DNA from 3 places in the Allobosea sp. P4_C6 genome. Region 3 is predicted to be linked to each of the others. Evidence: riboswitches for the same ligand, from Rfam matches in the RefSeq annotation. Region 3 holds a riboswitch; each other region holds the start of a gene.

Region 1 (10,335 bases), on a different contig from region 3:
AGTCGATGCCGGCGATGGTGCCGAACTGCTTGACCAGCGGCGTCGCGACCGACGTCGCCATGGTGTCCGGCGAAGCGCCGGGCAATTGGGCGGAGACGTTGACGACCGGGAACTCGGCGCGCGGCAAGGCCGCGACCGGCAGGAAGCGCCAGGCGAAGAGCCCCGCCAGCACCAGCGAGACCGACATCAGGATGGTAGCGACGGGATGCTTGATGCAGAAGGCCGAGATGTTCATGAGCGTGCGCCTTCCGCCACCGGCGTGCTTTGCGGCGGCTTCTCGCTCGTCGCGGCACGCTCCCGCACCCGCGTGCCCTGCTTCAGACGCATCTGTCCGTCGGTCACGACCCGTTCGCCCGGCGCGATACCCTCGGTCAACGCCGTCTTGTCGCCGTCGCTGAGCGCGACCTTGATCTGGCGTAGGTCGACGGTCGAATCCGGCTTGATGACGAAGGCATAGGGCCCCTGCTGCCCGGTCTGGACCGCGACGGTGGGGATCACGGTGACTCCGGTCAGCGTTTCCGGAATGATCTCGACGTCGACATACTGGCCGGGCCAGAGCGTGAGGTCGTCATTGGTGAAGGCGGCCTTGGCGGTGATGGTTCCAGAGGTGATGTCGACCGTCGAATCGACGAAATTGAGCCTGCCCTCCACCGGCGGGCGGCCCGAATTCGGCACACGGGCCGTCACCGGCACGGGCTTGGCGGCGGCCAGCGCACCGTGCAGGGTCGGCAGCTCATTCTCCGGCATGGCGAAGGAGACGCGCAGCGGCTTCATCTGCGTGATCGTCAGCAGCCCGGTGGCGCCGCTGCTGTTGCTGGCATTGGCGCTGACGAGGTTGCCCGGCGTGACCTGGGCCGCGCCGATGCGGCCCTCGATCGGCGCCGTGATCCGCGTATAGCCGAGCTTGAGCCGGTCGGCATCGAGCGTGGCATGGTCGCCCTGGATGCTGGCCGCGGAGCTGCGCTCGTCCGCGGTCGCCTGATCGACCTGCGCCTGCGTGCCGGCATTGCGGATGAAGAGCTGCTTGTAGCGCTCGAGATCGGCGACGTTGCGGGTATGGGTCGCCTCGTCGCGCGCGAGCATCGCCTCATCCTTGGCGATCTGAGCCTTGATGTCGCGGTCGTCGAGGGTGAAGAGCAGGTCTCCGGCCTTGACGAACTGCCCGTCGGTGACGTGCTGGGCCATGATCTGGCTGTCGATGCGCGAGCGCACCACGACGCTCGCCGGCGTCTCGACGAAGCCGATCGCGCGCTTGCGCACCGGGAAGTCAGCCTGGACGGCAGCGGCGGAGACGATCGCGACAGCCGCGCCGTCACCACGATTGCGGGCCGTCTGCGCGCCTTCGGGTGCGCGGGAACGCACATACCAGACGCCCGCGGCAGCAGCCGCGACGAGAACCAGACCGACGATAAGTCCTGAACGCTTCATGTTCTCTCCACTCGTTCAGGCGGTCCGGCCGGCAACAGCCGGCACTTGCAGCTTGTCTTCCCGCTGGGGACGGGTCTGCTCGCGGATGGCGGCCAACGCCTCCAGCGCGGCAAGAATCGAACTCTCCTCGACGCTGCCCAGCACCTCCTGCGCGATCGCGGTGCGCACCTGATCGAGATCGTCGACCAGCGCCCGGCCTTCCGGGGTCAGGTAGAGCCGATAGGCACGCCGGTCGGCCGGGTCCTCGCGGCGCTCGATCAGGTTCTGCCCCTGCAGGCGATCGAGCAGGCGCGCGAGTGAAATCGGCTGCAAATCCATCTGCTCGGCGAGAGCCGCCTGATTCAGCCCCTCCTGCCGTCGCAAACGAGCCATCACGCCCCATTGCGCCCGTGTCGTGCCGTGCTGGCGGGCACGCTGATCGACATAGGTCCGCAGCAGACGGGAGGTTTCGACGAGCTGGAATATGAATTCCCGCCGCAAGGGTCGCTTCATACACCGATCTCCAAGAACGTAAGCCTGCTTATAGTATGTCAGATTACGGCGATTTCGCGGTTGCACAATAAGAAGCGCGGAATCGTGAGGAGCGCCGCCCTGAGCGCGCATCGCTTTTGCGCGCGCGCCTCTGGCTTCGCACGGGCAAGCGCTTCTAGACTGCGCCCGAAAACGCGCCCTCTTCGAGAAGTTCTCCCGACATGAGTCAGCTCTTCAGCCCCTATCAGCTTGGCGGCCTCACGCTCGCCAACCGCATCATCATCGCGCCGATGTGCCAGTATTCGGCGCAGGATGGCTGCGCCACGGACTGGCACACCATCCATCTCGGCCACCTCGCACTGTCAGGCGCCGCGCTCCTCGTCATCGAGGCCACGGCCGTCGAGCCGGACGGACGCATCAGCCCCTTCGATCTCGGCCTGTGGTCGGACGAGACGGAGGCGGCCTTGGGCAAGGCGCTGCAATCCGCCCGCGCCTGGTCGGACATGCCGATCGCGATCCAATTGGCGCATGCGGGGCGCAAGGCCTCCGTCGCGCAGCCCTGGAACGGCGGCGGCCAGCTCGGCCTCGACGAGGGCGGTTGGACGGTACATGCACCTTCAACGATCGGCTTCGAGACCTATCCGCGGCCGCCGCGTGCGCTCACCAAGGACGACATCGCGCGGCTCTGCGAGGCCTTCGCGGATTCGGCGCGGCGGAGCGTCCGGCTCGGTCTGGCAGCCATCGAACTGCACGGCGCGCATGGCTATCTGATGCACCAGTTCCTCTCGCCGCTCTCGAACAGACGCGAAGACGAATATGGCGGCTCGCTCGAGAACCGCATGCGCTTCCCGCTGGAAGTCCTGGACGCGGTGCGCGCGGTGGTGCCGGCGGGTTTCCCGGTCGGCTTCCGCATCTCCGGCACCGACTGGGTCGAAGGCGGCTGGGATATCGAGGATAGCATCACCTTCTCCGAGGCAGCCAAGGCGCGCGGCGCCGACTTCATCCATGTCTCCAGCGGCGGGCTCTCGGCGGCCCAGAAGATCCCGCTCGGCCCGAGCTACCAGGTTCCGCTCGCGCGGGCCGTGAAGCAGGCAACGGGAATCACCACGATCGCCGTCGGCCTGATCACCGACCCGGAGCAGGCCGAGGCGATCGTCGGCACCGGCGAAGCCGATCTCATCGGGCTGGCGCGCGGCATCCTCTACAATCCGCGCTGGCCCTGGCATGCGGCGGCGGAGCTCGGCGCCAGCGTCAAGGCGCCGAACCAGTATCTGCGCTCTCAGCCGCGACAGTATTCCAAGCTGTTCGCCTGAGGCAGCCACAGGCTGCCCCGGGTCATCCCGGGCGTAGCGAAGCGAAGACCCGGGATGCATGGCCAGAACCCACATCGGAGACGTTCCGGCATGGATCCTGGGTCGCCCTCCGGTCGCCCGGGATGACCGCGTGCTTCATCTGTGGAACCGACCACCATCCAAGGACCGCTATGACCGCCTATTTCGACCTCGCCGCCCATTTCGGCCGTATCGCCGCGCTCTCCAACGCCGTCGGCATCCTGCAATGGGACAACGACACGATGATGCCGAAGGGCGCCGCCGAGACGCGGGCCGAAAGCATGGCTCTGCTGCATGTGATGCGCCACGGCATGGCGACGGACGCCCGCATCGGCGGCTGGCTCGCGGAGGCCGAAAACGACGGCGGCCTCGGCGCCTGGGAGAAGGCCAACCTGCGCGAGATCCGGCGCGTCTGGACGGTCGACACCGCCCTGCCCGCCGATCTCGTCGAGGCGTCGAGCAAGGCGGTTTCGGCCTGCGAGATGCGCTGGCGGCAGGCGCGGGCCGATTCCGATTTCGCGGGATTGCTGCCCTATCTCGCCGAGGTGCTGAACCTCCAGCGCCAGATCGGCAAGGCCAAGGGCGAGAAGCTCGGCGTCTCGCCCTACGACGCCCTGCTCAACGATTATGAGCCAGGCGGCAGCTCGGCAAAGATCGACGGGCTCTTCGACGATCTCGCCGCCTTCCTGCCCGGCTTCACACAGGAAGCGATGGCGGTGCAGGCGCGCCGGCCGGCGGTGCAGGCGCTCAAAGGTCCGTTCGCGACCGAGACACAGCGCGCGCTCGGCCTGCGCCTGATGGCAGCGCTAGGCTACGATTTCGAGCGCGGGCGGCTCGACATCTCGACCCATCCCTTCTGCGGCGGTGCCGACAACGATGTGCGCATCACCACGCGCTACGATGAGGCCGACTTCACCAAGGCGCTGATGGGCGTGCTGCACGAGACAGGCCATGCGCTCTACGAGCAGGGCCGGCCGCAGGGCCATATGAACCAGCCGGTCGGCGCCGCGCGCGGCATGAGTATCCATGAAAGCCAGTCGCTGCTGATGGAGATGCAGGCCTGTCGCTCGCGCCAGTTCCTCGCCTTCGCCGCGCCGCTGATGCGCGAGAGCTTCGGCGGCGCCGGCCCCGCCTGGGAGACCGAGGCGATGTGGCACCGTTATACGCGCGTCGAGCCCGGCTTCATCCGCGTCGATGCCGACGAGGTGACCTATCCGGCCCATGTCATCCTGCGCTACCGGCTGGAGAAGGCGCTGATCGCCGACGAGATGGCTCTCGCCGAACTGCCTTCCGCCTGGAATGCGGGGATGAAATCCCTGCTCGGCGTCACCGTGCCCGACGACCGGGTCGGCTGCCTGCAGGATATCCACTGGCCCTCCGGCGGCTGGGGCTATTTCCCGACCTATACGCTCGGCGCGATGACGGCGGCGCAGATCTTCGACGCCGCCTGCCGGGCCGAGCCGGGGATCCTGCCCGGCATCGGCAAGGGCGATTTCAGCCCGCTGGTCGGCTGGCTGCGCGCCAATATCCACGGCAAGGGCTCGCTGCTCCCGACCGACGATCTGCTCACCGAAGCGACGGGCCGGCCGCTCGACGCCTCCGTGTTCAAGGCGCATCTGCGCCGCCGTTACATCGAAGAGGCCTGATCTTTCTGATTTTATTTATTCAAAACAAAGGCTTGTCCGCGGCTTCATGCTGATCGGCCATGCAGCTTTCGGGCTTGCATCAAGGGGCACGAAGCGGGATGTCGGAAACGACCTCCCGCTTCGGTGACCGATCATGACCCAGACCAAGCCCGCCCCCCGCATCGCCATCACCTATTGCTCGATGTGCAACTGGATGCTGCGCTCGGCCTGGCTCGGGCAGGAATTGCTCTCGACCTTCGGGCAGGATCTCGGCGAGGTCGCGCTGATCCCGCGCACGGGCGGCATCTTCCAGATCACCTATGACGGCGAGCTGATCTGGGACCGCAAGACCGATGGCGGATTCCCGGATTCCAAGGTGCTGAAGCAGCGCGTGCGCGACCGGCTCGACCCCGAGCGCAGCCTCGGCCATGTCGACGGGCACACGATGTCGACGGAAGCGGAGAGCTGAGACTCTTCTTCCGTTGCCGAAACTCCCCGCGGTCATCCCGGACAAGCTGCAAAGCAGCGCCGATCCGGGATCCATGCCTCAGCCTGGTCCGGAAGCGTTCCGGAATGGATCCCGGGTCTCCCTGCGGTCGCCCGGGATGACGGCGTTCAGGACGCGGATGCGAGCTGCTTCCGCGTCGCTGCCACCCAGGCTTTCAACCGCCCCTCAGGATCGGCATTCAGCGTGATGTCGGTCACGGCTGCCACGATGTCGGCGCCAGCCTCGAAAACGCCCGGCGCCCGCTCCAGCGAGATGCCGCCGATGCCGACCAGCGGCAGGTCGCCGATGCGGTGCTTCCACTCGCCAAGCCGCTCCAGCCCTTGCGGGCCGAAGCGCATCTGCTTGAGGATTGTCGGATAGACCGGGCCGAGCGCGACATAATCCGGCTCCGTCGCCAGCGCGCGCTCCAGCTCGGCCTCGTCATGGCTGCTGACGCCGAGCTTGAGGCCCGCCTTGCGGATCGCGCCGAGATCGGCGGTGTCGAGATCCTCCTGACCGAGATGGAGGAAATCGCAGCCCTCCGCGATGGCGAGCTTCCAGTAGTCGTTGACGACGAGCACACAGCCAGTTGCCGCGCAGAGCCGCTTGGCGCGAGCGATCTCGCGGGCAACCTCGATTTCGGGCCGATCCTTGACGCGCAATTGCACCAGCTTGACGCCGAGCGGCAGCATCCGCTCCAGCCAGTCGGCGCTGTCGAAGATGGGATAGAACGGATCGAGCTTCATGCGAGACAGGTCTTTCATGCCAGGAAGGCCTTGCCCATGACGGGCGTGGAGGGAGCTGCCATGTCACGCGCCTCGATCGGCTGCGCCTCGAAAGCGAGCCGGCCTGCGCGGATGGCGAGCGCGAAGGCCTCCGCCATCGCGGCAGGATCGCCGGCCTTGGCGACGGCCGTGTTGAGAAGGATGCCGTCATAGCCCAGCTCCATCGCCTGCGCGGCATGGGAGGGCAGGCCGATGCCGGCGTCGACGACGAGCGGAATATCCGGGAAATGCTGGCGCATGGTGCGCAGTCCGTAGGGGTTGTTGAGCCCCCTGCCGTCGTGTAGGGAAAGACCTTGAAGCCGTCATCGGCGAGGATGCGGGCGGCTTCGACCAGCGCGATCACGTCCGGCTGGAGCGTATCGTCCTCGCCGATGACCTCGAGCTTGATCCAGTCGGTGCCGAAGACCTCGCGCGCCATCTGCGCCGTCGTCACCGCCTCCTTCACCGTGTGGCAGCCGGCCGTGTTCGGCAGCACCTTGACGCCGAGCTCGCGGATCAGCGCCCAGAACGCCTGCCCCGCCGCGCCGCCGGACGATTCCCGGCGCAGCGAGACGGTGACGACCTCGACGCCGGAGCGCTTCACCGCCTCGGCGAGGATCGCGGGCGACGGATATTGCGCCGTGCCGAGGAAGAGCGGGTTTTGCGGCTCGAAGCCGTAGAAGGATGCCATTTCAGCCTCCCTGCATCGGGGCGACGACCTCGATGCGATCGCCGTCGTTCAAGGTCACTTCGGCGCGCTTGCGGGCCGGCACGAAATCGCCGTTCACCGCCGTCGCGACGATGCGGCCGGCATAGCCGAGCTCGGCCAGCGCCTCGGCCAGCGTCTTCGCGGCGATCTCCTGCGGCGCGCCGTTAAGCAGCAAGGTCATGCAGCATCTCCGGTCGTGATTGCGGGTTCATCGCGGCATCCGCCGCCATCCGCGCCATGGCGGGGCTGAGCAGGAAGCCGTGACGGTAGAGCCCGTTGACATGGATCACCCGGCCGCGCCGCGTCAGCCGCGGCAGGTTGTCGGGGAAGGCCGGGCGCGCATCGGTGCCGATCTCGACGACCTCCGCCTCGCCGAAGGCGGGATGCAGCGCATAGGCCGCGCCGAGCAGCTCCAGCATCGAGCGGGCCGAGATGCGGCTGCGCTCGCTGCTCTCGATCATCGTCGCGCCGACCATGAAGATGCCGCCGGCCCGCGGAACGATGTAGAGCGGGATGCGCGGATGCAGCAGCCGCACGGGGCGCGACAGGGCGATCTCGTCGCTCTTCAGCAGCAGCATCTCGCCCTTGACGCCGCGCAGATCGGGCAGGACATCGCGCGCCGAAAGCCCCCGGCAGTCGATGACGATCTCGGCATCGAGATCGGCCGGTTCGACCGCGCTGTCGAAATGGATCGCCACGCCCTTTGCAAGGAGGCGTTCGGCCAAGGCCGCGATCGCCTTGCGCGGATCGAGATGCGCCTCGTCAGCGAAGAACAGCCCGCGCGAGAAGCGCCCGGCGAGATCGGGCTCCAGCCCTGCGACCGCGTCGCCATCGATCTCCTCGAAATGGCTGGTGCGCTGGCCGAAGCGGCGCAGCTCCGAGCGATCGCGGCTCGGCGCGACAACGAGCGTGCCCTGGCGAACCACCCCGTCCGCGTGCCGCTCCCACCAGCCGGCTGCCTCCTGGCCGAGCCGGATCACCGGCTCCTCGGCGCTTTCGCCCTCGCACCAGGGGGCGAGCATGCCGCCGGCATACCAGGAGCAGGCCGCGGCACCGATGCGCGGACCGCGCTCGTGGATGGTGACCTGCGCCCCGCGCGCGACCAGTTCGGTGGCGCAGGCAAGGCCAACGACACCGGCGCCGACCACCGCGACGTTCATGTTCCGATAAGGGCTGGATGCAGCCGCCATGCTTTTCCCTGCTCCCGGGAAGGCAGCGGCCAAAGGCGCGAGCAGCTTTGTCTGCGAGCCGAAGACCGTTCCCTTCGCCGGCATTACCCGGATCAGGTGCGATGGGTTGGCGCGACGCGCACCTCTCAGCCTTTCGGCACCCCAACGGACACACACAATCTAGTGCGCGGGCTCCCAAGGGGCAAGGCGAGCCGACGCAAGGCGCCGTTGCAACGAGCGTCGCCTGGAGAACGGGCGCCGCCCACCGAGCACTCCCTTGGTAAGGGAGTGCTCGACGCCCTCTCCTGCCAACATGCACAGCGAACCCGAAGGAAGTTGTCGGCAAGGCTTGTCAAAGGGCGCTGCAATCGGGCATAGAGCCTCTCGCCGGAGACGTGGCCGAGAGGCTGAAGGCACTCGTTTGCTAAATGAGCATACCCCACAAGGGTATCGAGGGTTCGAATCCCTCCGTCTCCGCCACTCCCCTATCTATCTGAAATATCATCTTTTTTCGGCAGCGACTCTCAAGTCCGGGGAACGCTTTGGGGGCATGTTTGGGATGCAGGGCGTCTCTGCCATCCCCTCATGCGTCCTGTCGATGACAAAGATTCGCCACCGCCGCTGATCTCGCCCTTCAGACTCGTCCTCAAAGTCCGAGGCAGATGCGTCGCATCGAACGCCCGCAGCATCCCCGCGGCCTGTTCGTCGGTCCCACCCAGCACGGCAAAATAGTTGCCTAGCGGCGCAAGCCCCCGTCGGTTGATCGTTCGGGTCGATGAAGCCGATACGCCCGCGTAGGATGAAGATGTCGGCCGCGCCGATCAGCCGGTCGTGCCAAATGGCTTGATGAAACTGGTTGTAGAGCAGCAGGATTACCGTCTTCGCTCGGCCGGCTCGCCATTCGGAAAAACACGCCGTAGCAGAACACTCGGCCGAGACTGATTCTGCGCGACGACGCCCGTCGCGCGCTCACAAGCTTCCATCATTTGCAGATATTCGGCCCAAACCTTGTCGCCCATTGAGGCGTTTTCGTCCGGGCTCCGCACTGGCGTTGATATGGTTGGATCGATGGCCGAGGCGTAGAGCAGAACCGGGATCCAGAGGTGCACATAGGCGGGCCAGCACTGCGCGTCTGGCTTCCAGCGCCCGGCCCCGCTTCCCACAACATCATACATGATGTCGTTGTGTATCGATTGGAGTTCGCTTGCCGAGCGCGCGCGAACCGCAGCGATCGCACGCTGCTCCATCGCGATCAGCATTCGATGGAAACCAACATGCTCGTCGGCTTCTGCGATCGCAATCGACGAGAGGAGCGCGATCAGAGCAAGGAAACTGCGGTGAAACATCAGACGGACTTGATTCCGGTGCGTGCCTGTAGCGCACAGCAGTGCCATTGCCAATTGAAAGCGCTCCTTCCAGATATTGGCCGGTAACGACCGCCACTGCTGAAGACGATGTGCGACTGACCCATCTCATTTCGCGAACCCTCCTTGCTCTCGTGTTGGCGACGGGGCTTTCGACGGCGGCTCACGCATTGGCCTATACCCGATGGCTAGAAGACCCACTGCCCGCCGCATATCGAGATGCGGCAACCGCGTTGCTGAACAAGGTCCGTTCGAAAGATGCCGATCGCGCGCTCGAAACCCTAAAAAGCGATCGTATTGGCTGATCGGAATACCGGGGACGGCTACTTTGTAATCAGGGTTGAAACGGCCTGCGATGGCCCCTTCTGCATGACCCTGATCGGGCGCATGTCAGATAAAGCCATGCATCTGGATTTTTCGCTCGAAGCGAGTCCTGCCGTGCATTTTGGGGATGTCAGTTTCGAGCTTTGGGGAGAGCGAACAGCGCCGCCTTGGACATTCGAAACAAGGGGAAACTCTGGTTTGGTGGCGATCCTTCGGGAATCTGGATGGGTTCTGTCAGCCTGTTCAAACTGCACAGGTCACGCCATCAAGCCCCCACCAGCATCGAGGCCTCCGCCAGTTCCGAAATTCGATAGCTTCGAGGACTTCAGGCGCGCACTGCAAGACGAAGGGTTGGGCCGATAGCCCGCAACACCGTGAAGGCCATGCGGGACAGTCGCTCCCGCGCGGGCGCTAATCGGAGCGCCGATCTGCTGTGAAACGGATCAGCAAATTCGCGTAACCGCGAGCGTCATCGATCGCCCGGTGAGTGTGCTTGACGTCGCCCAGCCATTCGGCCGGGTAGTTCTCGACATCGCACTCCCAATGGCCGCGCCCTGTGCTACCGGCGACCATGGACATTAGGTGTTTGATCCCAGGTTTTGATGGTGCGATCTTTTCCATCGGATGGAAGGAGGCACTATGGGCCAGGTTCTGCACGGGAGC
Region 2 (10,335 bases), on a different contig from region 3:
GGGTCAGCCGCCCGCCGGTGGGGCCTTCCCGACCCAGCCGCCCCAGCGCGAAGGACGTCGCGGCGGCATCTCGCCCGGCGTCGCCGGTGCGATCGGCCTCGGCGCCGGTGTCATCGGTGGCATCATGGCGACGCAGGGCGCACAGCGCTTCGAGGATATCCGCAGCCGCCGCGAGGAGCGCCGCGAGGGTGACGTCACCATCATCCGCGAGCCCGGCCGCACCATCATCCGCGACGATGACGGCCGCGCCATCATCCGCCGCGACGAGGATCAGCGTTTCCGCGATCTCGGCTGGCAGGGGCGATCCGAGCGCCGCGGCGACGAGAACCGCATGGTCTTCGAGCGCCCCGACGGCACGCGCATCGTCACCGTCACGGACGAGGAGGGCCGGCTGATCCGCCGCACCCGCATCGACCGCGACAACCGCGAGGTGATCATCATCGACAACACGCTGCGCGACCGTCCCGGCCGTTTCGCCGACGATGTCGTCGTATTGCCGGCGCCGCCGCTGCCGATGCCGCGCGAGCGCTATATCGTCGATGCGGATCAGGCCGACGAGGCGCTGATCTATGAGACGATCACGGCGCCGCCGATCGCCGCGATCCCGCGTCGCTATACGCTGGACGAGGTCCGCTACTCGCCGGATCTGCGCGCCCGCATGCGCAGCGTCGACATCGACACGATCACCTTCGACACCGGCTCCTGGCAGATCGCGCCCGAACAGGCGCAGCGCCTGTCCGTGATCGCGGACTCCGTCCGGCGCGCCCTGCAGCGCGCGCCCAACGAAGTCTTCCTCGTCGAGGGACATACCGACGCCGTCGGCGCCGATATCGACAACCTCTCCCTCTCGGATCGCCGCGCGCAGTCCGTCGCCGAGATCCTGACGCGCGATTTCCAGATCCCGCCCGAGAACCTGACGACGCAGGGCTATGGCGAGCAGTATCTGAAGATCAACACGCAGGACGCGGCACGCGAGAACCGTCGCGTGACGCTGCGGCGCATCACGCCGCTGCTCAGCGGCCAGAACCAGTGACGACGGGAACGGGGCTGCTCGACAAGCGGCCCCGTTCTTCCCTGGACGCAGGGAACTGCCGCCTTCTGTGGCGGTTTCATCTCCCGGAGGACAAGCCGAAGGGAGGTTCAGTCATGAAAAAGCTTGGTCTGGTGATGGCCTGCCTGATGATGGCGGGCTCGTTTGCATCGCTTCCGTCACTGGCTCAGAGTGCTCCTGCCGCCGTGAAGCAGCGGGCTCCGGGTGTGCCGTTGGCTCCTCGCGCAGGCGAGGCCGTTCGCGCGCCAGCCAGTGAGAGGCCCGTGCCGCGCGCGGAAATGCGCGCCCCGCGCGATGACCGCGCGCAGGCGGCGCCGCAGCCAGATCGCGACCCGCCGATGCCGCGCCCGGTGCCGTCGATCATCGCGCCCTGAGCGGGGCCGTTCAGGATTTGGCAAGGTCGGCGAACTAGCGTCGCCGCATGAGCGACGCCGTTTCCCTTGCCCGCAGCATCGTCACGATGCAGGCCGCCTCGACGCAGCAGGCGCTGTCCGTCGAGATGATCAAACAGAACGCGCAGGCCGATCAGAGCCTCGTCGCCATGCTCCAGCAGAGCGTCGAGCAGACGCAGGCGACGGTTCCTGCTGGGCAGGGCAGCCTGGTCGACCTGACGGCCTGATCTCCCTCTTCCATCCTCCAGTCATTCGTCATGCAGCCCCGTTGCCAAGCGGCGGCGCTGCGCCTAACCTCGGCGCTGTTCCGAGGGGTGCTCGCAAGAGCTGAGATGGCCTGACCGCCGAACCCATCGAACCTGATCCGGGTCATACCGGCGGAGGGACTGGAACGCGGCACGGTCACAACCATGCCCGCATCACAGCGCTTGAACCGCTTCGACGCCGGATCTCCTGACCCTTGAACCAAGGCGGAGATCCCCATGAACACCCATACGAAACCTCCGAAACCTGCTGCCGATGCGGCGCGAAAGTTCGGCGCGCCAACCGGCGTCACCACCGGGCCGATCATCGGCTCGCGCAAGATCTATGTTCCGACGCCGCAGGATGCCTCGATCCGGGTGCCCTTTCGCGAGGTCGTGCTGACGACCGATGCCGAACCGCCGGTGCGCATCTACGATCCTTCCGGCCCCTTCACCGAAACGGATGTGAAGATCGACCTCAATGCCGGCCTGCCACAGATCAGGCGCGAATGGCTGAGCCGCCGCGGCTTCGATACCGTGCCGGGCCGCGCGGTGACGGCCGCCGATAACGGCAACATCTCGCCGAACCAGATGGTCCCGGCTTGTCCCGCCGAACGCCCAGTGTTGATGGCGGCTGACGGGCGGATGACGACCCAGTACGAGTTCGCGAAGGCCGGCATCGTCACGCCCGAGATGATCTATGTCGCGCATCGGGAGAATCTCGGGCGTGCGCAGATGCTGGAAGGTGCCAGGGAGCGCCATGCCGATGGCGAGAGCTTCGGCGCTTCGGTGCCGGAATTCGTCACGCCCGAATTCGTCCGCGACGAGATCGCGCGCGGCCGTGCCATCATCCCCGCCAACATCAACCACCCCGAGCTGGAGCCGATGGCGATCGGCCGCAACTTCCTGGTCAAGATCAACGCCAATATCGGCAATTCCGCCGTGACCTCGGGTGCAGCCGAGGAGGTCGAGAAGCTGGTCTGGGCGATCCGCTGGGGCGCCGACACCGTCATGGACCTGTCGACCGGGCGTAACATCCACAACATCCGCTCCTGGATACTCAGAAACTCGCCGGTGCCGATCGGCACCGTGCCGATCTATCAGGCGCTGGAGAAGGTCGGCGGCGATCCGATCAAGCTCGACTGGGAGGTGTTCAAGGACACGCTGGTCGAGCAGGCCGAGCAGGGCGTCGACTACTTCACCATCCATGCCGGCGTGAGATTGCCGTATGTGCCGCTGACGGCATCCCGCGTCACCGGCATCGTCTCGCGCGGCGGCTCGATCATGGCGCGCTGGTGCCTGGCGCATCACCGCGAGAGCTTCCTCTACGAGCGCTTCGACGAGATCTGCGAGATCATGCGCAAATACGACGTCTCGTTCTCGCTCGGCGACGGCTTGCGCCCCGGCTCGATCGCCGACGCCAACGACCGTGCCCAGTTCGCCGAGCTGGAGACGCTGGGCGAGCTCACCAAGATCGGCTGGGACAAGGGCTGTCAGGTCATGATCGAGGGCCCCGGCCACGTGCCGATGCACAAGATCAAGGAGAACATGGACAAGCAGCTCCGTGAATGCGGCGAGGCGCCCTTCTACACGCTGGGACCGCTGACCACCGATATCGCGCCGGGCTACGACCACATCACCTCCGGCATCGGCGCGGCGATGATCGGCTGGTATGGCTGCGCCATGCTCTGCTACGTCACGCCGAAGGAGCATCTCGGCCTGCCCGACCGCGACGACGTCAAGACCGGCGTCATCACCTATCGGATCGCGGCGCACGCCGCCGACCTCGCCAAGGGCCATCCGGCCGCGAAGATCAGGGACGATGCGCTCTCCCGCGCCCGCTTCGACTTCCGCTGGGAGGACCAGTTCAATCTCGCGCTTGATCCCGACACGGCGCGCGCCTACCACGACGAGACCTTGCCGAAGGACGCCCACAAGGTCGCGCATTTCTGCTCGATGTGCGGGCCGAAGTTCTGCTCGATGAAGATCACGCAGGACCTGCGCGCCGAGGTTCTGGCGATGAGCGACAATGAGCGCGCCAATCTCGAAGCGATGGCAGCAGACGGCATGGCCGCCAAGTCGAAGGAATTCCTCGACAAGGGCGGCAGCATCTATCTACCAGCGGCGGAATGAGCAGCGAGAACGATAGTCTCGACGCGGCGCAGGTCGCGTCGATCCTCGCGCGGGTGGCCAAGCGCCGCCCGCGCATCCATTGCCTGACCAATACGGTGGCGCAGAACGTCACCGCCAACATGCTGCTCGCCTTCGGGGCCGTGCCCTCGATGGCCGGTCATCCCGACGAGGTCGCGGCCGTCGCCGCCGGGGCCGGCGCGATCCTGATCAATCTCGGCACGATCAGCCCGGAGGGCGAGCGCGCCATCCCGAAGCTCGTCGCCGTCTCGCAAGAATGCGGCATCCCCCTCGTGCTCGACCCTGTCTTCGTCGAGCTGTCGCCGCTCAGACTGGGTTTGGCCGAGGCGGTCCTGCGCTCGCCGGGCGTCACCGTGCGTGGCAACGCCACGGAAATGGCCGCGCTCGATGCCGTCATGCGGCGGGCGGATGGCGTCCTGCGCGTGACGACAGGCAAGATCGACAGCATCGAGGGCGATGGGCGCAGCTTCTCGATCGGCCATGGCCATGAATTGATGACGAAAGTCACGGGGCTCGGCTGCGCATCGAGCGCGCTGGTCGCTGCCTGCCGGGCGGTCGAGCCGGACGCCGCCGTCGCGGCAGCCGCCGCGCTGACGGCTTATGGGATCGCGGGCGAAATCGCAGCCGAACGCGCGGCTGGCCCGGGCAGCTTCGCGATGCTTCTGATCTACGCTCTCGCCGGGCTCGACGAAGCGACATTGGCCAAGCGGATGGGCCGGGACCCTACTGCGTCGGTGTGAGCGAGAGCGGCGCCGGCCTCGGCGTTGCCGGGCGCGGCTTCGGCTTGGCTGCCGGCTTGGGCTCGGTGTTGAGGCCGAGCCGGGCGCGCAGCCCGGCGGCGCGCGCCTCGGTGATGCGCGCGGCGCAGAACCCCACCTGCCCCTCGCGCTGGAAATCGCGGCAGATCATCTCGCGCTCGGCCGAGAAGCCCGCCTGCTCGCGGGCGATCGTGCGCTGCTCGACCGCGTCGGACTTCGCGGTCAACGTCTTGTAGCCTTCGCGGACGGCCCGCTCGGCCGCGCCGCGGGCTCGCTCGATCTCCTTGGCCTGGGCGGCGGCCGTACGTGCGTCCGGCCCCCACAGGCCACGCGGGTCGATGCGGCATTGCGCGGCCTCGACCACGCAGGGCTCCGTCGGCTCCACGACGAGGAAGGCGCCGTCGAGCACATCGAAGACGATCGGGCAGATCGGAGCTTCCAGCCGGTAGCGCGGCACGCCGGCCGGGCGGCCCAATGCGGTGACCGGAACCGGATCCGCGCCGAAGGAAACGGCGCAGGGCTCGACGAGATTGGCGGGCTGGAAGCCGTCGAGATTGAGCTTCATCCCGAATCCGCCTGCCGTTTTGGTGAAGATCGCCTCGCCGTGATGGCCGTTGCGATGCAGGACCTTGCCGAGGATCGCATCCTCGCCGGCGATCTTGATCGCCGGCATGCTCGGCGGGCGCGGCTGGGCGGGCGCGCCCGATTGCGACGGGGCCGCCTGTTGCGCACCCGGTGCATTGAACGGCTGCGCGCCCGGCAACTGCAGGGGCTGCGCCTGCGCGCAGGCGGTCATCGCGGCTAAAGCAGCCGCCAAAGCGAGGATGAGGCGCGTCGATCGGCTCATGGCTGTCCATGCGCTAACGGAACGGCCTTCCTGCATGAAGGGCGGCGTCAGGATGCGCAAGGGCGGCGAGGCCACAGTCGCGCCTGAAAGCACGAATCCGGCCGCAAAGCCCGAAATCCCCGTTTCTTATTCGGCTCGCCTGTCTTGCAAGGGTGGGAACACCCTCACTATATACGCCGCCAAGGGGCGGTTTAACCACCGTCAAACGTGGAATGCCGGTTCGTTCGCCGCCGAAGCGGGGGCGGTCCGGTCCATGGGCCGGCAGGTGACGGGAATGCGTCGCCGGCCGGCGATCTGCTCAATCGAAAGGGATCCCATCCATGGGTAAAGTCATTGGTATCGACCTCGGCACGACCAACAGCTGCGTTGCAGTGATGGAAGGCACCACGCCGAAGGTCATCGAGAATTCGGAAGGCGCGCGCACCACGCCCTCCATCGTCGCCATCACGGATGACGGCGAACGCCTTGTCGGCCAGCCGGCCAAGCGCCAGGCCGTCACCAATCCGGAGCGCACCTTCTTCGCGATCAAGCGCCTCATCGGCCGGACCTTCGAGGATCCGATGACGCAGAAGGATCTCTCGCTCGTTCCCTACAAGATCAAGAAGGCTTCCTCGGGCGATGCCTGGGTCGAGGCTGACGGCAAGGACTATTCGCCGTCGCAGATTTCGGCCTTCACCCTGACCAAGATGAAGGAGACGGCGGAGGCCTATCTCGGCCAGCCCGTCACTCAGGCCGTCATCACGGTTCCCGCCTATTTCAACGACGCCCAGCGCCAGGCGACGAAGGATGCCGGCCGCATCGCCGGCCTCGAGGTGCTCAGAATCATCAACGAGCCGACGGCGGCCGCGCTCGCCTACGGCCTCGACAAGAAGCAGGCCGGCACCATCGCGGTCTATGACCTCGGCGGCGGCACCTTCGACGTCTCGATCCTCGAGATCGGCGACGGCGTCTTCGAGGTGAAGTCGACCAATGGCGACACCTTCCTCGGCGGCGAGGATTTCGACATGCGCCTCGTCGAGTATCTCGCGGACGAGTTCAAGCGCGAGCAGGGCATCGACCTGAAGAAGGACAAACTCGCGCTCCAGCGCCTGAAGGAAGCCGCCGAGAAGGCCAAGATCGAGCTCTCGACCACGGCCCAGACCGAGATCAACCTGCCCTACATCACGGCCGATGCCTCGGGTCCGAAGCACCTCGCCATCAAGCTCTCGCGCGCCAAGTTCGAGAGCCTGGTCGACGACCTGATCCAGCGCACCATCGAGCCCTGCAAGAAGGCGCTCAAGGATGCCGGCCTGTCGGCGGGCCAGATCGACGAGGTCGTCCTCGTCGGCGGCATGACCCGCATGCCGAAGGTCCAGGAGGTCGTGAAGCAGTTCTTCGGCAAGGAGCCGCACAAGGGCGTCAATCCTGACGAGGTCGTCGCCATCGGCGCCGCGGTTCAGGCCGGCGTGCTGCAGGGCGACGTCAAGGACGTGCTGCTGCTCGACGTGACCCCGCTCTCGCTCGGCATCGAGACGCTGGGCGGCGTGTTCACCCGCCTGATCGACCGCAACACCACGATCCCGACCAAGAAGAGCCAGGTCTTCTCCACCGCCGAGGACAACCAAAACGCGGTGACGATCCGGGTCTTCCAGGGCGAGCGCGAGATGGCGGCCGACAACAAGCTGCTCGGCCAGTTCGACCTGATGGGCATTCCGCCGTCCCCGCGCGGCATGCCGCAGATCGAGGTGACCTTCGACATCGACGCCAACGGCATCGTCTCGGTGACGGCGAAGGACAAGGCCACCAATAAGGAGCAGCAGATCAAGATCCAGGCTTCGGGCGGTCTCAGCGAGGCCGACATCCAGAAGATGGTGAAGGATGCGGAGGCCAACGCCTCCGAGGACAAGAAGCGCCGCGAGCTGGTCGAGGCGAAGAACCAGGGCGAGAGCCTTGTGCATTCGACCGAGAAGTCGCTGAAGGATTATGGCGACAAGGTTTCGGAAGCCGACAAGGCGGCGATCGAGACCGCGGCCGAGGCGCTCAAGACTGCCCTGACCGGCGAGGATCCCGAGGCCATCCAGGCGCGCACCAACGAGCTGATGCAGGCTTCGATGAAGCTCGGCGAGGCGATGTATGCCGCCAGCCAGGCCGAAGGCGCCGCTGCCGAAGGCGAGACGACCGAGGAAGCCAAGAAGGACGACGTCATCGACGCCGACTTCAAGGACGTCTCGGACGACAAGAAGAAGAGCGCGTAACCGGCGCTCGCCTTCTCCTGGGACGTCATGGCCGGGCTTGACCCGGCCATCTCGTTACGAGAAGGCATCGCGAAGAAAAACGCTTTCCTGCCGGAGATGGCCGGGTCAAGCCCGGCCATGACGCATGAGGCGGCGAAGGGGCTGTTCGATCGATGTCGAAACGCGATTACTACGAGATCCTTGGCGTCAGCCGGACCGTGACGGAAATCGAGCTGAAGGGCTCCTTCCGCAAGCTCGCGATGCAGCATCACCCCGACAAGAATCCCGGCGACAAGGAAGCCGAGATCAAGTTCAAGGAAATCAACGAGGCCTATCAGGTCCTCTCCGACGGCCAGAAACGCGCCGCCTATGACCGCTTCGGCCATCAGGCCTTCGAGAATGGCGGCGGCGCCGGCGGCAATGCCGATTTCTCCGACTTCATGTCGGACATCTTCGATTCCTTCTTCGGCGATGCCCGTCGCGGCGGGCCGCGCAGCGCCAATGGCCGCGAGCGTGGCGCCGATCTGCGCTACAATCTCGAGATCGGGCTGGAGGACGCCTTCACCGGCAAGAACGCCTCGATCCGCGTGCCGACCTCGGTCTCGTGCGAGGCCTGTTCGGGCACGGGCGCCAAGCCGGGCTCGAAGTCGCGGCAATGCCCGACCTGCGGTGGCCATGGCCGGGTGCGCGCCAATCAGGGCTTCTTCTCGGTCGAGCGGACCTGCCCGACCTGCTCGGGCCGCGGCGAGATCATCGACGACCCCTGCAAGAACTGCCAGGGCGCGGGCCGCGTCACGCGCGAGCGCACGCTTGCGGTCAACATCCCCGCGGGCGTCGAGGACGGCACGCGCATCCGTCTTGCCGGCGAGGGCGAGGCCGGCCTGCGCGGCGGGCCGGCGGGCGACCTCTACATCTTCCTCTCGATCAAGCCGCACGCGATCTTCCAGCGCGACGGCGCCGACCTGTTCTGCCGCGTGCCGATCGGGCTGGTTTCGGCCGCGCTCGGCGGCGAGATCGAGGTGCCCACGCTTTCGGGCGAACAGGCGCGGGTGAAGATCCCCGAGGGCACCCAGACGGGCAAGCAGTTCCGCTTGAAGGCCAAAGGCATGAGCGTGCTGCGCTCGCGCGAGGTCGGCGACCTCTACATCCAGGTCGTGGTCGAGACGCCGCAGAAGCTCACAGTGCGCCAGCGGGAATTGCTCGAGGAGTTCGAGCGCGAGAGCTCGCACAACAACCACCCGGAGACGGCCGGCTTCTTCTGCCGGGTGAAGGACTTTCTCGGCGGTCTCGGCGGCACGGCCTGACCGGCACCCGGGCATAGATACAAAAAGGGCCGCCTTTCGGCGGCCCTTTGCGTTTTGAGGCCGGTGCCTCAGACCTTGTCGACGGCCTTCTTGACGGCGTCCTTGCCCTTGCCGATCGCCTGCTGGGCTTCGCCCTTCAGCTCCTGCGCGGCGCCCTCGGCTTCCAGGTCCGGCTTGTTGAACGCCTTGCCGGCGGCCTGCTTGACGTTGCCGGTGGCCTCGTTGGCCATACCCTTGATCTTGTCGGTCGTGCTGCCCATTGCGAAGCTCCTCTTGGTTCCGGTGCGACATCCGTCGCGTCGGGTAAGGAACGGAGCCTGGGCTGAAAGGTTCCGGGCGATCACGCCGTTCCGCTGCCGTTTGCGGCGAGGGCATGCAGCGCCTCGGCCGTGGCGGTATCGGCCGGGAAGAACGTTTCAAGCGCGAGCTCCGAAAGCGTGATGTCGACCGGTGTCCCGAACACCGTGGTCGTCGAAATCAGCGAGAGCACGGTGTCGCCGAGCCGCAGCTGCATGGGCACGACGATGCCGGCTTCGGCTTCGGGCTCATGGCGCGCCTTCGTCGCCTGGCTCGGATGCGGGTACTCCGAAAGCTCGCTCAGCAGGGCGCCCAGCGTGCCGTCTGCCGTCGATCGGACCTGCTGGCGCAGCCGGGCCAACAAATGTGCGCGCCATTCGCCGAGATTGAGGATGAAGGGCGCGAGTCCGTCCGGGTGCAGCGACAAGCGCAGCACATTGACCGGCGGCCGCAGCAGCTCCGCATCGGCGACGAGGCTGAGCAGGCGGGTAACCGCGCCGTTCGCCGCGAGCAGCGTCCAGTGCCGGTCGATCGCGATTGCCGGATAGGGCTCATGGCCCTTGAGGATGAGGTCGATCGCGCCCTTCGCCGCTTTCAGCGACGGGTCTTCCAGCGGGCGCGCCAGATAGACCGGCGCATAGCCGGCGGCCAGCAGCAGCGCGTTGCGTTCGCGCAGCGGGACAGCGAGGTGCTCTGCGAGCAGCAGCACCATCTCGCGGCTCGGGCGCGAGCGGCCGCTCTCGATGAAGCTCAGATGCTTCTGCGAGATCTCGGCCTCGAGCGCGAGGTCGAGTTGGCTGAAGCGGCGCAGCTGCCGCCAGTCGCGGAGCAGGGCGCCGATGGAGGGGGCGTGATGCATGGTCATGGCAGGCAAGCTAGCGATCCCGGCGGACCGTTCCAATTACCTCCCGCTTAATCGACGCGTCCCCGCGAACCCGTCAGCATTCTCCGCATCGACAACGGGCCTTCCGCCCAACAAGCCGCAAGGAGAAATGCCATGTCGCTCATCCAGTCCTCGCCGTTCCTGCGCAACGCTCTCGCGCTCGATGCCGCTGCCTGCGCCGGCATGGCTCTGCTGCT
Region 3 (10,335 bases):
CGATCGGCAAGGCCGCCGTCGAGCGCGGCATCAAGAAATTCGTCTCGGTCGTCACCGATTACGGCCCGGGCGTCGATGCCGAAGGCGCCTTCAAGAAGGCGATCGAGGCGGCGGGCGGCGAAGTCGCCGAATCGATCCGCATGCCCCTCAACACCACCGAATTCAGCCCGATCATGCAGCGCATCCGCGATGCCGGCGCGCAGGGCGTCTTCGCCTTCCTGCCCTCTGGCCCGCCGACGCTCGGCTTCGTCAAGGCCTTCAGCGACACCGGCCTGAAGCAGGCGGGCGTCAAGCTCTTCGCCACCGGCGACCTGACACAGGAATCCGATCTGCCGGCTCTGGGCGAAGCCGCTTCCGGCATGGTGACCTCCTTCCACTATGCCGTCTCGCACGACTCGGAGATCAACAAGCGCTTCGTCGCCGCCGCCGACAAGGCGATCGGCGCGCCCGATCTGCTCTCCTTCCCGGCCGTCGGAGCCTATGACGGCCTGTTCGTGATCTCCAAGATGATCGCGGCGACCGGTGGCAAGCAGGATGCCGAGAAGGCGGTCGAGGCGGTGAAGGGCCTCGCCTGGGAAAGCCCGCGCGGGCCGGTCAAGATCGACCCCGAGACCCGCCACGTCACGCAGACCATCTATCTGCGCGAGGTCGCCAAGGATGCGCAGGGCCGCTGGATCAACCGGGAGATCGCCAGCTTCCCGGACCAGAAGGACCCTGGCCTAGCGAAGTGAGCACGTCATTCTCGCTTGAACCGCGCCGTCATTCTCGGTCTTGACCCGAGAATCCCCGCCCGGAAGAGGCTCTGGCGCCTCTTCTTCATGAGATGCTCGGGTCAAGCCCGAGCATGACGGCGGCTTTCCCCGCCATGCGCCGCGCCAGGCAGCAACGAGGCCCGCAGATGCAGACCGCGCTTAGCATCGCCATGGACGCTTTCGCCTATGGCATGGCGCTGTTCATCATCTGCATCGGCCTGTCGCTGACGATGGGGCTGATGCGGGTGGTCAATCTCGCGCATGGCGCCTTCGCCATGATCGGCGGCTATATCGCCTCCTATGCGGCGCGCGATCTCGGCCTCGGCTACGGCTTCGCCATCATCCTCGCCATGGTCGGCACGGTGCTGATCGCCGTGCCGCTGGAACGCCTGCTCTATCGCCGCATCTATGATCGGAGCGAGCTCTCGCAGGTGCTGATGACGATCGGCATCACCTTCTGCGTCATTGGCATCACCAACTATTTCTTCGGCCCGACGCTGAAGACGATCCCCCTACCGGCGGACCTCGCCCGGCCGATCGATCTCGGCTTCCGCAGCATCGCCGGCCATCGGCTCTTCGTCATCGTGAGTGGCCTCGTCGTCGCCGGAGGGTTGTGGTTCCTGATCGAACGCACCGGCTTCGGCATCCATCTGCGCGCTGCCGTCGAGAATGCGCCCATGGCGCGCGCGCTCGGCGTTCGCACCGAGATCATCTATGCCGCGAGCTTCGCGCTGGCGATCGGGCTCGCGGCCTTCGGCGGCGTGGTCGGCGCCGAATTCCTGCCGATCGAGCCCTATTACGCCCTGCGCTACATGGTGACCTTCCTCGTCGTCGTCTCGGTCGGCGGCGCGGGCTCGATCCCCGGCGCGCTCGCCGCCTGCCTGCTGCTGGGCGCAATCGACGTCACCGGCCGCTATCTCGTGCCGGAATTCGGCAATTTCTTCTTCTATCTCGCGGTGATCCTGGTGGTCTGCGCCTTCCCGCGCGGCCTGATGGGGCGGGCGCAGTAGAATGACGGATGTCCTGCCCCCACGCACTGCCGCGTCCCGAACCCATTCGCTCAGCCGCGACCTCCTCGGCCTCGGCCTGATCGCGCTGGTCGGCCTCGGCGGCTATGTACTCTTCCCCGACAATCTCGCCTTCCTGACCCGCGTCATCTCGGTGGCGCTGCTGGTGCTCTCGCTCGACCTGATCATCGGCTATTGCGGCATCGCCTCGCTCGGACAGGGCGCGCTCTATGGCGCGGGCGCCTACGCCGCCGGCATCGCCTGCGTCCACGGCATCACCGAGCCCTTTCTGCTCGTCCTGATCGGCGCCGCCGCGGGCGCCGTCATGGGCTTGCTCATGGGCACCGTGATGCTGCGCGCCCACGGCCTGCCGCAACTCGTGCTCTCGATCGCCATCGTCCAACTCCTGCACGAGGCCGCCAACAAGGCCTCGTCGCTCACCGGCGGCAGCGACGGCCTCTCCGGCATGGTGCCCGCCCCGCTCTTCGGCATCTTCGAATTCGATCTCTGGGGCCGCAGCGCCTATTTCTTCGGGCTCGCGCTGCTGCTCGTCGTATTCGCGGCGCTGCGCTTCATCGTGCATTCGCCCTTCGGCATGGTCTGCCGCGGCCTCAAGGAAGACCCGCTGCGCATCAGCGCGCTCGGCATCTTCGCCTTCCCCGTGCTGCTCAAGATGTTCGTGATTTCCGGCGCGGTCGCCGGTATGGGCGGCGCGCTCGCGGCGATCGCGACCCAGGTCGTCGGCCTCGACAGCGTGAGCTTCGAGATTTCGGCCAACGCTCTCGTCATGCTGGTGCTGGGCGGCATCGGCAGCCTCTACGGAGCGCTGATCGGCACGGTAATCTTCATGGCGCTCGAACATATCGTCTCCGCCATCAACCCCTTCCACTGGATGACGCTGGTCGGCGCCGTCCTGATCGCCATCGTGCTGTTCGCCCCGCGCGGGCTTTCGGGATCGCTGGACGAGCTGGCTCGGCTGCTGACGCGCCGACGCTGGGGGGCAGGCCGATGACCGCCCTGTTCGAGGTTTCGCATCTCTCGAAGCAATTCGGCGGGCTCAAGGTCAATCACGACCTTTCCCTCGCGATGGCCGCGGGCGAGCGGCTGGCGCTGATCGGCCCGAACGGGGCCGGCAAGACCACCTTCGTCAACCTCGTCACCGGTCGCATCCCGCCAAGTGCCGGCAGCGTCCGTCTCGCGGGGGAGGACATCACCGCGCTCGGCGCCGTCAAGCGGGTCAGGCGCGGGCTCGTCCGCACCTTCCAGGTCACGCGCCTCTTCCCGGACATGACGCCCGAAGAGCACGTCGTCATGACCATCCTGCAGCGGCTCGGCCGCGCGACCCGCATCTTCGCACGCTTCCATGGCGATTCCGAAGCGCGTGACGAGGCCGCCGACATTCTCGCGACGCTCGGGCTCACCGAGGTCTCCGGCCGCAAGGTCGCGACCATCGCCTATGGCCAGCAGCGCCTGCTCGAAATCGCCATCGCGCTGGCGCAGCGCCCGAAGGTGCTGCTGCTCGACGAGCCGGCGGCCGGCGTGCCCTCCGCCGACACACCACGCATCGAGGAGGCGCTGGCCCGCCTGCCGCCCTCGCTCGCCGTGCTGATGATCGAGCACGACATGGACCTCGTCTTCCGCTTCGCGAAGCGGGTCGTGGTGCTGGCGGCGGGCGAGCTCATCTTCCAGGGCCTGCCGGCCGATGTCGCCAGGGACCCCAAGGTCCGTGAAGCCTATCTCGGGAACTACGCGCATGCCGGCAGCCACGCTTGACGTCCGCGCCCTGAGCGCCGGCTACGGCCAGACCCATGTGCTGGAGGATGTCTCGTTCTCCGTGCCTGCGGGCGGGCGCCTGTCCATCCTCGGCCGCAATGGCATGGGCAAGACCACGCTGATGGCGAGCCTGATGGGGCTGACGCGCCGCTATGCCGGCAGCATCAGCCTCGGCGGCGCCGATATCACCGCGTTCGGCACCGCCGCCCGCGCCCATAGCGGCATCGGCCTCGTCCCGCAGACCCGCGAAATCTTCAAGGGCCTGACGGTGGAGGAGAACCTCTTCGCCGGGCTCAAAGGTCGCCCGCGCAGCGCGATCGAGGAGGCCTATTCGCTGTTTCCGCGCCTGCAGGAACGCCGCCGCAATCTCGGCTCCCAACTCTCGGGCGGCGAGCAGCAGATGCTGGCGACGGCGCGCACCATCCTTGGCCAGCCCTCGGTGCTGCTGCTCGACGAGCCGCTGGAGGGGCTGGCCCCGGTGATCTGCGACATGCTGATGGAGGCCTTCACCCGGCTCGCCGGCAGCGGCGCGATGACGATCCTCTTCGTCGAGCAGCGCCTGGAGAGCGCCCTCCACTTTGCCGAAGATATCATTGTCCTCGAACGCGGACGGATCGTCTGGTCGGGCAAGCCGGCCGCGCTACGCGCCGATGCCGAGGTGCTCGAACGCTATGTCGGCGTCGGCGGGCTGCACTGAGCCGCTGAAGCCTCACACCACCAGATCGCGCTCCGGCACCGGCTCGCCGCGCGAAACGCGCGCCATGTTGTCGAACATCCGCTTCACGGTCGGCGCGAAATTATCGGCGGCCATCGCGGCGAGATGCGGCGTCACCACGAGATTATCGAGCGTCAGGAGCTCGCTGTCGGCCGGCAGCGGCTCGATCGAGAACACGTCCATCGCCGCGCCGGCAATCTCCCGCGCCCGCAGCGCCGCGACGAGATCGGCCTCGTTGACCACGCCGCCACGCGCGACATTGACCAGCACCGCCGTCTTCTTCATCGCCTTGAACGCTGCCGCATCGATCAGATTGGTCGTCTCCGGCGTCAGCGGGCAATGCAGCGAGACCATGTCGGACTGCGCCAGAATGTCCGGCAGCGATGCATGCCGGACGCCGAGCGCCGCTTCCGCCTCAGCGTCGAGCGGCTGGCGCTTGCTGTAGAGGATCGTGCAGCCGAAGCCCTTGAGCAGCTTCGCCAGATTCTGGCCGATCGCGCCGAAGCCGACGATGCCGACCGTCTTGCCCGAGAGCATGAAGGGATCGCCCGGCAGCTTGCCGGTCGCCCAATGCCCCTGCTTCAGCTCGGCATGACCATAGCCGATGAAGCGCAGCGCCGAGAGCGCCAACCCCAGCGCGAACTCGGCCACCGGCACGGAATTGGAACCGGTGGTGCGCGCCACGGTGATGCCGAGATCCTTTGCAGCGGCAATGTCGATATTGTCGTAGCCGACGCCCCATTTATGCAGCAGCTTCAGCTTCCTCGCTGCGCCCAGCACCTCCCGCGAGACGCCGACCTGGCCCGAGATCGCGTAATCGGCCTCAGCGATGATCTGCTTCATATGGTCGTCGCCGCGCGCCGTGCCGTGGGTGAACACGAAGCCGGGCGGGAGCAGCGCCCGCATGCGCTCGGCGCGCTCGGGGCTGGTCATGTCGAGGAGGACGATGGTCTCGGGCATTGAATTTTCCGGGAATACGGTCAGATGGTGAAGCGTGCGCCGGCACGGGCAAGCCCGCCCGAGATGGCAACCGGCGTGCCATCGGCGCGCCAGCAGGCGGCCCCGGTCAGCGTGCCATCCGCATTGAAGGCGATGGCGTTCATGCCGCCTGCGACGCGCGGCGAGCGCACGACGCGATGGCCGCGTGCCGCGAGTTCCTGTGCCACCGCCTCGGGGATGGCTTCCTCGAGTTCGAGCACGCCGCCCTCGGTCCAGACGCGCGGCGCCTCGACCGCCTCCTGCAAGGTCATGCGATGGTCGATCAGGTTGACGATCGCCTGCAATGCGGAGGGAAAGATGCGCAGCGCCCCCGGCAGGCCGAGCGCGAAGGCGAGCCTGCCCTCCTTCAGTGCCATCATCGGCGCCATCGAGGTGAAAACCCGCTTGCCCGGCGCGATCGAAAGCGCCCGACCGGGATGCGGATCGAAGTTGAACATGTAGTTGTTGGCGATCATCCCGGTGCCGGGAATCTGGACGCAGGCGCCGAACAGCCCGTTGATCGTCTGCGTCGCGCTGACGACGTTGCCCTGTGCATCGGCCACGGTGACATGGGTCGTATCGGCGGATTCGCCGCCTGACAGTCCGGCCGTCCAGCTTTTCGCCTCGCCCATCGCGATCAGGGCGCGGCGCTCGTTCGCATAGGCCTTGTCGATCAGCTTGTTGACCGGGACTTTGACGAAGGCCGGATCGGCGGTTGCTACGGCCCGGTCGGCGAAGGCGATCTTCAGCGCCTCGGCCAGCAGATGCACCGCGTCAGTCGAACCGAAGCCGAGGGCGCCGATATCGTAGCCTTCGAGGATGTTGAGCATCTGCGTGATGTGCACGCCGGAGGAAGAAGGCGGCGGGGGGCCGACGATCTCGTAGCCGCGATAGGAGCCGCGAATGGGCTCGCGCAATTCGATGCGGTAATTGGCAAGATCAGCCTGATCGATCAGCCCGGCATTCGCCGCCATGTAGTCTGTCAGCGCCCGGCCGAGCCGCCCGCCATAGAGCGCCTGCGGCCCTTCTGCCGCGATCAGCCTCAGGCTCGCGGCATAGTCTGACTGGACCAGCCTTGCGCCGGGCTGGAGCGGCTGGCCGCCCGGCAGCAGCATCGCCGCAAGCCCCGGATCGCGGGCGAGATCGCCCGCATTGTCGGTGATGCAGTTCGAGAGATAGGGCGTGACGACGAAGCCGCGCTCCGCCAGCCCGATGGCCGGCTGCAGCACCTCGGCCAGCGGCAGCGTGCCGAAACGCGCCAACACCTCGCACCAGCCCTTCAGCGCGCCGGGTACGGCGACCGCCTTCGCGCCGACCACATTCTCCCGGTCGCGCGTATCGCGCTGCTTGCCGATCTCGTCTGAGAGGCAATCGTACATGTCCGCCGTCGCATGGCCCGGCGCTGTCGAGAGATTGTCGATCACGACATGGCGGCCATCGACGAGGCGGATATGGCTCAGGCCGCCGCCGAGGATGCCGACCATCATCGGTTCCACCACCGTCAACGCGAACAGCGAGGCGACCGCGGCGTCGATCGCATTGCCACCGGCTAGCAGCATCTGCGCGCCCGCCGCCGAGGCGAGCGGATGATTGGTGACGACCATCCCGCGCGAGCCGGTGGCCGGCTTCTTCTCGCAGGTGAAAGAGGCGATGCGGGGCGGCGGAGCGGAAACGTTCATGGGCGGCACATCAACGCTTTTGCGGCCCGACGTCGAGCCTCTTCTTCGGCATGCGCGCCATGTTCGGACCACTCACCCACAATTGGCGGCCCTGTGCCGGCAACGCTTGACAAGGCAGGGGCCGAGGCCCCACCTAAACCCTGTTCCCAGGGGGGCCTCGCTAGGAGGCTGAGATTCCGCCCGCGGGGCTTTCGAGCTCGGCAACGCGGTGACCCTCCGAACCTGATCCGGATCATACCGGCGTAGGGATGCGGGACAGGCGGCCATCGAGGCCCCGATTCCAGCTGCGCATGTGGTCCTCATCGCGATCGATTCCGTCCGGGCAAGCCGGCGGGTCGGGCAGGAGCGGGCTTAAGATGACGCAAGCCGAGATCATCGACGCGCTGTTGGCGTTCATCGCGCTCCCCGATGCGTCGGATGCCGAATTCGAGGCGATGGCGCTGAAGGTCTTCGCGTATCAGTTCCGCAACAACGAGCCCTACAAGCGCTTCTGCCTGCAGCGCGGCCGCACGCCGCTCTCCGTCAGGCGCTGGCGCGACATCCCGGCCGTGCCGATCACGGCCTTCAAGGATCTGACGCTGAGCTGCAGCCCGCCGGAAGCGGCCGAGCGCGTTTTCATGACCAGCGGCACGACGCAAGGGATACGCGGCCGCAGCTACCACCCGACGCTCGCCGTCTGGAGCCGCTCGATGCTGGTGAACTTCCGTGAGCGTTTCATGCGCGGCCGCGAGCGCATCCGCATGGGCATCCTCTTCCCCGACGAAGCCGCCCTGCCGAACTCCTCGCTCGCCTGCTATCTCTCGCTCGCCCGTCGCGAATGCGGCACGTCGGATTCCGAGGTGTTCATCGGCTCGTCGGGTCTCGACCTCGACGGCCTTTTGTCGGCGCTGGAGCAAGCGGCGAAGAGCGGCGAGCCCTATGCCCTGCTCGGCGCGAGCTATTCCTTCGCTCCCGTGCTGGACGCGCTCGCGGCGACCGGCCGGCGCTTCGCCCTGCCCGAAGGCAGCCTCATCCTCGACACCGGCGGCTTCAAGGGCCAGTCGCGCGAGCTGGGACTCGACGAGTTCTACGACGGTCTTAGCCTCGCCTTGGGCGTGCCCCGCTCGTCCTGCATCAACATGTACGGCATGACCGAGTTGAGCTCGCAGCTCTACGACGACGGCAATGCGATCTGCCCGTCGGTGAAATCCGGCCCGCACTGGATCCGCAGCCGCGTCGTCGATCCGCTGACCGGCACCGACCTGCCCGAGGGCGAGCGCGGCGTGATCGTCCATCACGACCTCGCGCATTTCAACTGCGTCTCGGCGATCCTGACCGAGGACGCCGGCGAGATCGTCCCGGGTGGATTCAGGCTGCTCGGCCGGGTCGATGGCGAGGCCTCCAAGGGTTGCTCGGTCGCGGTCGCCGAATTCCTGGCCGCAGCGCGAGGCTGATACGGTGATCGAATATGYGGGCCATCTGCCGGGCCTGAATCGCGAGGCGCTGCGCTGGCGCGAAGTCAGCTATAGCGCCTGGGGCGAGAGCGCGACCATCGCGCTGCCGGAGCTGGACGAGGCTCAGGCGGCTGCTCTCTGCGACCATGTGCGCAGCAATGCCCGCGCCCGGCTGAAGCGGATGGACACCGCGCGCATCGTCGCAGCGATCGACGCCGCCATTGCCCGCCTGCTCGACCGCGAGCATCCGCTGCGGCGCAAGGCCGAGCACCTTCTGCCGATCATCACCGGCTACGACCGCGAGACGGTGCGTCTCGGCCTCACGAGTTATCTGAAGACCTTCCGGCGCCCGCAGCTCCTGCGCTTCCTGGCCGAGGATTTCGCCAATCCCGCCATGCTGGACGGCTTCCAGCCGACGCCCAAGGGCGGCTACCTGCGCGCTCACGGCCCGGAGCTGCTGCTGCATGTCTGGGCCGGCAACGTGCCGGCGCTCTCGCTCTGGAGCCTGATCTGCGGGCTTCTGGTCAAGGCCGGCACGATCGGCAAACTCGCCTCGGCCGAGCCGCTGACGGCGGGCTGGTTTGCGGGCCTGATCGCCGAGATCGACCCCGAACTCGGCGAATGCCTCGCCATCACCTGGTGGAAGGGTGGCGAAGCGCCTGCCGAACCAATTTTCCTGCGCGCGGCCGACACCGTCATGGCCTATGGCGGCAACGATACGCTCACGGCGCTGCGCGCCAAGCTGCCGATCACCACGCGCTTCCTGCCGCATGGCCACAAGATCGGCTTCGGCGTCGTCGCGCGCGAAGCGCTCGACAGCCGCAGGGCACCCGCGCTGGCCCGCCTCGCCGCTCATGACGCCGCCCGCTACGAGCAGCAGGGCTGCTATTCCCCACAGATGCTTTTCGTCGAGCGCGGCGGGCGGGTTTCGCCAGCCGAATTCGCGCGCCATGTCGCGCAGGAACTGGCCGCCCTCGCCCATCGCCACCCCCGTCGCACGCTTTCGCCGGCCGAATCCGCCTCCATCACGGCCTGGCGCAGCGCGCAGGAGATGGGCGCACTGAAAGGCGCCGCAGAACTCCTTGGCGAGCCCACAGATTCGTGGAGCGTCGCCCATGTCGAGACGCCCGAGGACCTGAGTCCGACAGGCCTCAACCGCACGCTCAAACTGGTTTCGGTCGACAGCCTCGACGAGATCCCGGCCCTCGTCGCGCCCTATCGCAACTTCCTGCAGACGGCCGGGATAGCGGCGGCGCCGGAGAGGTTGTTCCAGCTCGCGGAGCAGTTTGCTGAGGTCGGCGTCACCCGCATCGCCCCGTTCGGCCGCATGGCGGCCCCGGAGGCCGGCTGGCACCATGACGGGCGCTTCAGCCTGCTCGACTTGGTCACCCTGACCGAGATCGAGCACGGCGCTGAAGCCGCGGCAGAAGGGTTCGCGCCCTATGTCGACTGACCCCACCACCCCCGGCTTCGTCGCGATCGAGCGGGTCGCCTTCCGTTATGACGCGGGCGGCCCGGCCATCGTCGACGGCGTCGACTGGATCATCCCGCGCGGCGAGATCCATTGCCTGCTCGGCCGCAGCGGCTGCGGCAAGACCACGTTGCTCAAGCTCGCCGCCGGCTTGCTCGTGCCGAGCGAGGGCGCCATCCGCATTGGCGGCGAGGCGCTGCATGGCCCGAGCCTCCGCGCCGGCTTCGTCTTCCAGGCCCCGACCCTGCTCGACTGGCTGAGCACTCTCGACAATGTCCTGCTGCCGATCTCGCTGAAGCGCCGCCCCATCGTCGCCGATAAGGATGCTGCGTTCGACCTGCTTGAGCGTGTCGGCCTCGCAGATTTCTCTAGCCGCCGCCCCACCGAACTCTCCGGGGGCCAGCAGAGCCGCGTCGCCGTCGCCCGCGCGCTGATCGGCGAACCGGATTTGCTGCTGCTCGACGAGCCCTTCGCGGCACTCGATGCCCTGACCCGCGAGGAATTGCAGGATGATCTGCTGCGGCTCT

What was found. Region 3 has a riboswitch for thiamine pyrophosphate ahead of AC1DVA_RS13100 (LuxE/PaaK family acyltransferase). Riboswitches for the same ligand answer to the same signal wherever they lie in the genome.
Region 1: linked by a shared signal. The riboswitch ahead of thiO (glycine oxidase ThiO) and the one ahead of AC1DVA_RS13100 (LuxE/PaaK family acyltransferase) in region 3 are both predicted to bind thiamine pyrophosphate.
Region 2: linked by a shared signal. The riboswitch ahead of thiC (phosphomethylpyrimidine synthase ThiC) and the one ahead of AC1DVA_RS13100 (LuxE/PaaK family acyltransferase) in region 3 are both predicted to bind thiamine pyrophosphate.

What each region holds. Positions count from the first base shown of each region.
Region 1 covers NZ_JBFUIF010000032.1:166-10,500, reverse strand. Annotated here, with positions in the region: gene AC1DVA_RS20105 (efflux RND transporter permease subunit) at 1-235, opposite strand, end outside; gene AC1DVA_RS20100 (efflux RND transporter periplasmic adaptor subunit) at 232-1,428, opposite strand; gene AC1DVA_RS20095 (MarR family winged helix-turn-helix transcriptional regulator) at 1,444-1,920, opposite strand; gene AC1DVA_RS20090 (NADH:flavin oxidoreductase/NADH oxidase) at 2,121-3,212, shown strand; gene AC1DVA_RS20085 (carboxypeptidase M32) at 3,383-4,876, shown strand; gene AC1DVA_RS20080 (Rdx family protein) at 5,010-5,324, shown strand; gene AC1DVA_RS20075 (thiamine phosphate synthase) at 5,471-6,088, opposite strand; partial or broken gene AC1DVA_RS20070 (beta/alpha barrel domain-containing protein) at 6,103-6,797, opposite strand; gene thiS (sulfur carrier protein ThiS) at 6,799-6,996, opposite strand; gene thiO (glycine oxidase ThiO) at 6,980-7,975, opposite strand; TPP riboswitch at 8,058-8,159, opposite strand; tRNA gene AC1DVA_RS20055 (tRNA-Ser) at 8,374-8,464, shown strand; gene AC1DVA_RS20050 (hypothetical protein) at 8,857-9,378, opposite strand; partial or broken gene AC1DVA_RS20045 (IS481 family transposase) at 10,312-10,335, shown strand, end outside.
Region 2 covers NZ_JBFUIF010000022.1:450-10,784, forward strand. Annotated here, with positions in the region: partial or broken gene AC1DVA_RS16570 (OmpA family protein) at 1-1,033, shown strand, start outside; gene AC1DVA_RS16575 (hypothetical protein) at 1,147-1,425, shown strand; gene AC1DVA_RS16580 (hypothetical protein) at 1,473-1,670, shown strand; TPP riboswitch at 1,744-1,847, shown strand; gene thiC (phosphomethylpyrimidine synthase ThiC) at 1,926-3,818, shown strand; gene AC1DVA_RS16590 (hydroxyethylthiazole kinase) at 3,815-4,576, shown strand; gene AC1DVA_RS16595 (hypothetical protein) at 4,560-5,441, opposite strand; gene dnaK (molecular chaperone DnaK) at 5,762-7,675, shown strand; gene dnaJ (molecular chaperone DnaJ) at 7,828-8,958, shown strand; gene AC1DVA_RS16610 (CsbD family protein) at 9,027-9,218, opposite strand; gene AC1DVA_RS16615 (helix-turn-helix domain-containing protein) at 9,299-10,120, opposite strand; gene AC1DVA_RS16620 (hypothetical protein) at 10,253-10,335, shown strand, end outside.
Region 3 covers NZ_JBFUIF010000015.1:58,109-68,443, forward strand. Annotated here, with positions in the region: gene AC1DVA_RS13065 (ABC transporter substrate-binding protein) at 1-731, shown strand, start outside; gene AC1DVA_RS13070 (branched-chain amino acid ABC transporter permease) at 899-1,762, shown strand; gene AC1DVA_RS13075 (branched-chain amino acid ABC transporter permease) at 1,764-2,771, shown strand; gene AC1DVA_RS13080 (ABC transporter ATP-binding protein) at 2,768-3,532, shown strand; gene AC1DVA_RS13085 (ABC transporter ATP-binding protein) at 3,513-4,229, shown strand; gene AC1DVA_RS13090 (2-hydroxyacid dehydrogenase) at 4,242-5,207, opposite strand; gene ggt (gamma-glutamyltransferase) at 5,228-6,904, opposite strand; TPP riboswitch at 7,043-7,171, shown strand; gene AC1DVA_RS13100 (LuxE/PaaK family acyltransferase) at 7,261-8,337, shown strand; gene AC1DVA_RS13105 (acyl-CoA reductase) at 8,342-9,790, shown strand; gene AC1DVA_RS13110 (ABC transporter ATP-binding protein) at 9,780-10,335, shown strand, end outside.